2 regions of the Pseudomonas sp. P4_C3 genome follow, and region 2 is predicted to be linked to the other one. Evidence: predicted binding sites of a transcription regulator. Region 2 holds the regulator's gene; the other holds the start of a gene.
The links. The regulator FliA, encoded in region 2, starts transcription of late flagellar genes. The targets are predictions, from matches to a motif close to CTAAAGTTTNNNNNNNNNNNGCCGNTAA.
Positions count from the first base shown of each region.

Region 1 (3,483 bases), on a different contig from region 2:
CTGTTTCCCAGGACTCTGGCGGGCACTCCTTGGCGGTGGGGTTCAGGGGAATGTGCGGATTGATTTCCATCGGATAGATGCGACACACCAACGGCCGGCGTTCGTAGATGCGGCAGCGGTTGTCTTCGTCAAGATTCCGGCAGGGGCCGACATTGTAGGCGGCGAAGGTGATGGCCACGTACGCGTCGGATTCGCCGCTGCGCACCGCCGCCGAACGGCGTACGGTGTGCTCCCGTTGTTGCACTGGCAGGCCCAGGCCGTTGTCCAGAAACGCTTCCACCAGCACGATCACCTGAGCACCGTCGGCTGCCCACATCCGGGCTTCGCTCAGGGTCAGGGGCACATGGTGGCCGTTGCAGCATTTGCCGCAGCCTACGCAGGAAAACCTTGTATTCATTGAGTGTTCATTCGCATTACAGGGCATGAAACGGCGACAGAATGCCGCCACAAAAGCCGCTATCGAAGCAAATTATGCGCCACTCAGTTGGCCTCGCCGGCCGGAGCAAGCCCGCTCCTACAGGAATCGCGCCCTACACATGTTTTGTGATCGGCTCGGTCACTGTAGGAGCTGGCTTGCCAGCGAAGGCGGCATGTCAGAGAGGAACCGGCTCCCTGCGGACTGCGCGCATCCCGACGCTTTCATACAAGCGCCGCGCCCGAAGGTTGTCTTCCAGAACCTTCAGGTCCACGAAGCCTTCACGCCGCTGCTGGAATACCTTGAACGCTTGCAACAGCAAGGCACGCCCCAATCCACGGCCCTGAAACCGCGGATGCACCACCAGGTTCTTGATGTAGGCACTGGTCCAGCACTGACACACACCCACCACACCTTCGGCATCCTGGGCAATGAAGCACAGGGCCGGGTCATATTCCGGATCGGTTTCGAACTGCCGTTGCCACATGTCCAGCGCGGCTACACGCCCAGCGCCGTCGAGATAACCGAGCTCCATCAGCCGATGCACGGCGGCGCCCAGTTCGGGGCGGTATTCGCCCAGTTGCAGGCCGGCTGGCCAATCGGGGGGCGGCACGACGACAGAGAGGTCGCGTCGCATCAGCCAGCAGTAATCTTCGGTCAACACTCAATAACCCTGTTCGGCGACAGCCTTGGCCGCGGTGATCAGGCACTGGGTCAATTCCGGTGAAGAGAATTTGGTCAGTACCGCGTTCGCCCCCGCCAGTCGTGCTTTCTCGGCGTTCATCGCACTGTCCAGCGAGGTGTGCAGCAGTACATAAAGATGCGCGAAATCCGGAGTTTCCCGCAGGGTACGGGTGAAGGCGTAGCCGTCCATCTCCGACATTTCGATGTCCGAGACGATCAGGTTGATCTGTTGTGCGGTGCCTTGCAGGTCCAGCAGGCAATCGATGGCTTCCTTGGCGCTGCGGGCCGTACGGCATTGCAGGCCGAGGTTGCGCAGGGTGTGCACCGATTGCTGCAAGGCCACCTGGCTGTCATCGACCACCAGGATGCGCGCGTTGCCGAGCAGTTCGGCGTCTTCCATGCTCAGCTCGGTCGGCGCCATTTCGATTTGTGCCGGGGCGATGCCGTGGATGACTTTTTCGATGTCCAGCACTTGCACCAGGGTGCCATCGACCGACGTCACGCCGGTGATGTAGGCGCGCGAACCACCGGAGCCGAAGGGCGGCGGGCGGATGTCGGTGGTCAGGCAATGGACGATCTTGCTCACGGCCTGCACGTGCAGGCCCTGCTTGGAGCGGCTGACGTCGGTGACGATCAGGCAGCCGCCGTTCGGGTCTTCCAGCGGACGTTCGCCAATGGCACGGCTGAGGTCGATCACCGACAGCGAGGCACCGCGCAGGCTGGCGATGCCTTTGACGTGGGGGTGCGACTCCGGCAGTTTGGTCAGCGGCGGGCAGGGAATGATTTCACTGACCTTGAGCAGGTTGATCGCCATCAGCTTGCCGCTGCGCAAGGTAAACAGCAGAAGCGAAAGTGAGTCTGCGCGGGCTTTGGTGGAGGACATAGGAACCTTCTCTGGAAAAAGGTGACGGGCAATCCCGGGATCGCCAATGACTTCGATGCCGGGTTATCGACTTGTTTGGGGCAGGCTTTAACAATTGCGGTGAACAGTAGGACGCCATCGCGAGCAAGCTCGCTCCCACATTAGATCGTCGTCGTTCACACATCCTGTGGGAGCGAGCTTGCTCCGGGCGGCGTTCCGACGATGGGGCCATCACTTCATCCCCAACCTTTTAGCCATCCGCCCCAGGTTCGCCCGATCCAGGCCTAACTCACGGGCCGCGCTTGCCCAGTTGTTGTTATGCCGCTCCAGGCAGGCACCGATCAATTGACGCTGATAATGCTCGGTGGCCTCGCGCAAGTCGCCGGTGACCGCTTGCGTGATGGCGGCGACGGGTTGCTCGGCAGCGGTTTCAACGCTGGCATTGGGCAAGTCCAGGTCGGCTGCGCTCAAGCTGAGAATCTTCGGCCGTTCCTTGCAGTTGCCCAAGGCTTTCAAGGCGCTGCGGCCGATCAAGTGTTCAAGCTCGCGCACGTTGCCGGGCCAGTCGTAGGCCAATAGCGCGGCCTGGGCGTCGCTGTTCAGGCGCAGACTGTTGAGGCCCATGCGCGAGCGGTTCTGCTCCAGGAAGTAACCGCTGAGCAGCAGCACATCGCGTCCGCGATCGCGCAGGGCCGGCACCAGCAGCGGATAAACGCTGAGGCGATGGTAGAAGTCGGCGCGGTAACGGCCGCTGCGCACTTCTTCGGCGAGGTCGCGGTTGGTCGCCGCGATCAGGCGCACGTCGACCTGATGCTCCTTGTCCGAGCCCAGTCGCTGCAGTTGACCGCTCTGCAACACGCGCAGCAACTTGGCCTGCACGGTCAGCGACAACTCACCGACTTCATCGAGAAACAGCGTGCCGCCGTTGGCCAGTTCGAACTTGCCACGGCGGTCGTTCAGCGCACCGGTAAAAGCACCGCGGACATGGCCGAACAATTCGCTTTCCACCAGTGTGTCGGGCAACGCGGCGCAGTTGAGGCTGATGATCGGTTTGTCGGAGCGGGGCGAGGCGGCATGGATGGCCTGGGCCACCAACTCCTTGCCGACCCCGGTTTCGCCGGTGATCAACACGGTCAGGTCGCTGCCGCCCACCAGACTGATTTCTTCGGCCAGACGCTTGTGGGCCTTGCTTTGGCCGATCATCTCGCGAGTCTGCTGGCCGCTGGCCTGGCGGTAGACCTCGGCGCGCTGATGCTCGTCTTCGACCCGGTTGTTCAAGCGCTCGATGCGCTCGGCGGCGTTGACTGTGGCGGCCGCGAGGCTGGCGAAGGCTTGCAGGGCATCCAGCTCGATCGGTTCGAAGCGCTCCGGATCGAGGGCGTCGAGGGTCAGCAGGCCCCATGGGCGCTCGTCGATGAATAACGGGCAACCCATGCAGTCATGAACTTCCAGATGATCATCCAGGCCATCGACCAGGCCGTCATAGGGGTCAGGCAAGTCGCTGTCGGCAGCGAAACGGGTC
Region 1 covers NZ_JBFUIC010000016.1:1,379-4,861, reverse strand. Annotated here, with positions in the region: gene AC1DVH_RS05390 (YkgJ family cysteine cluster protein) at 1-397, opposite strand, end outside; gene AC1DVH_RS05385 (GNAT family N-acetyltransferase) at 594-1,052, opposite strand; gene AC1DVH_RS05380 (chemotaxis protein CheW) at 1,080-1,982, opposite strand; gene norR (nitric oxide reductase transcriptional regulator NorR) at 2,193-3,483, opposite strand, start outside.
Region 1: the regulator FliA is predicted to act here: its motif matches at 2,046-2,073, upstream of AC1DVH_RS05380 (chemotaxis protein CheW).

Region 2 (4,146 bases):
GCCCAGCCGGCATGGGCAAGACCACCACCCTGGCCAAGCTGGCGGCCCGTTACGTGCTCAAGTACGGCGCGCAGAACATTGCACTGGTGAGCATGGACAGCTTCCGCATCGGTGCCCAGGAGCAGCTCAAGACCCTGGGGCGCATTCTCAATGTGTCGGTGACCCACGTCGATCCGGGCCAGTCCCTGGTGCAGGCGCTGGAACCCTTGCTGCGCAAGCGCGTGGTGCTGATCGATACCGCCGGCCTGCAGGCCAGCGATCCGGCCCTGCGCATGCAACTCGAAAGCCTGGCCGGTCGAGGCATCCGCTCGAAAAATTATCTGGTCCTGGCAACCACCAGCCAGAAACAGGTTCTAACCGCCGCCTATCATAGTTACAAGCGTTGCGGGCTCGCGGGCTGCATCCTGACTAAACTGGATGAAACGGCTAGTCTGGGCGAGGTGTTGAGCCTGGCCATCAGTCATGAGCTGCCGGTGGCCTACCTGACCGATGGCCCGCGGATTCCGGATGATCTCCATCTGCCGCGCCGTCATCAGTTGGTCAGTCGCGCCGTCAGCGTGCAAATGCAGGAAGAACCCAGCGAAGAAGCCATGGCTGACATGTTCGCTGATATTTACCACAGCCAAACCAAGCAGGTTGGCTAAGGTAGTAATGAACAGTTTTTGTACCTACATCGATGGTCTGCCATGCATTGTTCCGATTGTGAACGCGCAGCCAGTAATGTGGCCTCCGTCTATGCAAGACAAGGTAAAGAAATAACATGGGCAGCATGCATCCCGTACAGGTGATCGCGGTGACCGGCGGCAAAGGTGGCGTCGGGAAAACTAATGTGTCAGTGAACTTGTCCCTGGCTCTGGCTGAGCTTGGCCGGCGCGTCATGCTGTTGGACGCCGACCTGGGGCTGGCGAACGTCGACGTTCTGCTGGGCCTGACACCCAAACGTACCCTGGCCGACGTGATCGAGGGCCGCTGCGAACTGCGCGATGTACTGCTGCAGGGACCCGGCGGCATCCGTATCGTTCCGGCCGCATCCGGCACTCAGAGCATGGTGCATCTGAGCCCCGCGCAACACGCCGGCCTGATCCAGGCCTTCAGCGATATCGGCGACAACCTCGACGTATTGGTGATCGATACCGCGGCGGGCATTGGTGACTCGGTAGTCAGTTTCGTTCGCGCAGCCCAGGAAGTGCTGCTGGTGGTGTGCGACGAGCCGACCTCGATCACTGACGCCTACGCCTTGATCAAATTGCTTAACCGTGACTACGGCATGAACCGCTTCCGCGTCCTGGCCAACATGGCCCAGAGCCCGCAGGAAGGGCGCAACCTGTTCGCCAAGTTGACCAAGGTCACGGATCGCTTCCTCGACGTCGCCCTGCAATACGTCGGCGCGGTGCCCTACGACGAAAGCGTGCGCAAGGCCGTGCAGAAGCAGCGCGCCGTCTACGAGGCCTTCCCGCGTTCCAAGTGCTCGCTGGCATTCAAGGCCATCGCACAGAAGGTCGATACCTGGCCGCTGCCTGCCAACCCGCGCGGGCACCTGGAGTTTTTCGTCGAGCGCCTCGTGCAGCAGACAGCAGGACCGGTTCTATGACAGCAAGCGGTTACAACCTCTACAAAAAATCGGCGCGTGATGCGCAGTACGAGCTGATCGAGCGTTACGCGCCGCTGGTTAAACGCATTGCCTACCACTTGTTGGCGCGCCTGCCGGCCAGCGTCCAGGTCGAAGACCTGATCCAGGCCGGGATGATCGGCCTGCTTGAGGTGTCGACCAAATATGACGCCAGCAAAGGCGCCAGTTTCGAGACGTACGCGGGCATTCGAATCCGCGGCGCCATGCTCGATGAGGTGCGCAAGGGGGACTGGGCGCCACGTTCGGTTCACCGCAATACGCGCATGGTCAGCGACGCCATTCGCTCGATTGAAGCGAAAACCGGCCGTGACGCTAAAGATCACGAAGTTGCGGCCGAACTCCAATTGAGTCTCGACGATTACTACGGGATTTTGAACGACACCCTGGGCAGCCGGCTCTTCAGTTTCGACGACCTGTTGCAGGACGGCGAACACGAAGGGCTGCACGAGGATGGCGCGAGTGCTCATATCGAGCCGTCACGCGATCTGGAAGATGAACGCTTCCAGGCTGCGCTGGCGGAGGCGATTGCCAATTTGCCGGAGCGTGAGCGACTGGTGTTGGCGCTGTACTACGACGAAGAGTTGAACCTCAAGGAAATCGGTGAGGTCCTGGGGGTCAGCGAATCTCGGGTCAGCCAGTTACACAGCCAGTGCGCGGCCCGTTTGCGGGGGCGTTTGGGGGAGTGGCGAGCGCGCTGAAGGCAGTGTGGGGGACACTGCGAACGAGGCCGGTGTGGTGTTGAACTGCGCCGGTCGCGATCTGTTGTGCTCCAGACAGTCATCGAGTGCTTTGCCGGATTGATTGAAATGGCGCGTCCAGGTGCTGGGCGCGTTTAAGACTGCTTGGAGGTCGAATTGGACAAGAACATGAAAATCCTCATCGTTGATGACTTCTCAACGATGCGGCGGATCATCAAGAACCTGCTGCGTGACCTTGGGTTCACCAACACCGTCGAGGCCGACGATGGCACTACCGCCATTCCGGTGCTCAACAGCGGAAGCATCGACTTTCTGGTAACGGACTGGAACATGCCTGGCATGACCGGTATCGATCTGCTGCGCCACGTGCGTGCCGATGAAAAGCTCAAGCACCTGCCGGTGCTGATGGTGACCGCTGAAGCCAAGCGCGAGCAGATCATCGAAGCGGCCCAGGCCGGCGTTAACGGCTATGTGGTCAAACCCTTCACGGCCCAGGCGTTGAAAGAAAAAATCGAGAAGATTTTCGAACGCATCGGTTGATGAGTGCGCCACGGGGGAGCTATGGGCAATAACGAAACTTCATTGGGCGACTTTGAGTCGACCCTGAAAAAACACGCCGTCGAATTGGTCGAGAGCCTTGAAAAAGGCAAGTTCGGCGACGCGGTGCAATTGATCCATGAGCTCAACCAGACCCGTGACCGCGGCCTGTATCAGGAAGTGGGCAAGCTCACTCGCGAACTGCATAGCGCGATCGTCAATTTCCAGATTGACCCGCACATGCCGCAAGCCGAAGAAGTGTCCCAGATCACCGACGCCACCGAGCGTCTGGGCTATGTGGTCAAGCTGACCGAGGCTGCGGCCAACCGCACCATGGATCTGGTGGAAAGTGCCACGCCGCTGGTCAATGGCCTGGCGGATGAAGCCCAGGCCTTGAGCACGGACTGGGGACGCTTCATGCGTCGCGAAGTCGGCGCCGAAGAGTTTCGTGAACTGGCCCGCCGGGTCGACGGGTTCCTGACGCGCAGCGGCACGGACAATCGCGCAGTGTCGGGCAACCTCAACGACATCCTGCTCGCCCAGGATTACCAGGACCTCACAGGCCAGGTGATCAAGCGTGTGACCCAGTTGGTCACCGAAGTTGAAAGCAACCTGCTCAAGCTCGTGCTGATGGCCAGTCAGGTGGACCGCTTTGCGGGCATCGAACATGACCGTGAAGCGATGCTTGCTGAAAAAGATCCACAAAAACATCTCTCTCAGGGTGAAGGTCCGCAGATTCATGCCGATAAAAGAGAAGACGTTGTGTCCGGTCAGGACGATGTGGACGATTTGCTATCCAGCCTGGGATTCTAAATTTTAGAGTTTTAGGTTTTTTGGGTTTTTAGACCTGTAGGAGCACCCCCTTAATGAGCTTCGGCGCCGATGAAGAGATCCTTCAGGATTTCCTGGTTGAGGCCGGCGAGATTCTAGAGCAACTGTCCGAGCAACTGGTCGAGCTGGAAAGCCGTCCGGATGATGCGGATTTGCTCAATGCAATTTTTCGCGGTTTTCACACTGTAAAAGGGGGCGCCGGCTTCCTCCAGCTCAACGAGCTGGTGGAGTGCTGCCATATCGCCGAGAACGTGTTCGACATCCTGCGCAAGGGTGAGCGTCGCGTCGACTCGGAACTGATGGACGTGGTTCTCGAAGCGCTGGACGCGGTGAACAGCATGTTCAGCGAAGTCCGCGAACGCAGCCCGATCACGGCTGCGACACCTGAACTGCTCGCGGCGCTGGCCCGTCTGGCCGAGCCGCAATCGGCTGACGAGGTGGCTGCTGCAC
Region 2 covers NZ_JBFUIC010000004.1:72,092-76,237, forward strand. Annotated here, with positions in the region: gene flhF (flagellar biosynthesis protein FlhF) at 1-644, shown strand, start outside; gene fleN (flagellar synthesis regulator FleN) at 761-1,591, shown strand; gene fliA (RNA polymerase sigma factor FliA) at 1,588-2,328, shown strand; gene AC1DVH_RS02030 (chemotaxis response regulator CheY) at 2,497-2,868, shown strand; gene AC1DVH_RS02035 (protein phosphatase CheZ) at 2,890-3,678, shown strand; gene AC1DVH_RS02040 (chemotaxis protein CheA) at 3,732-4,146, shown strand, end outside.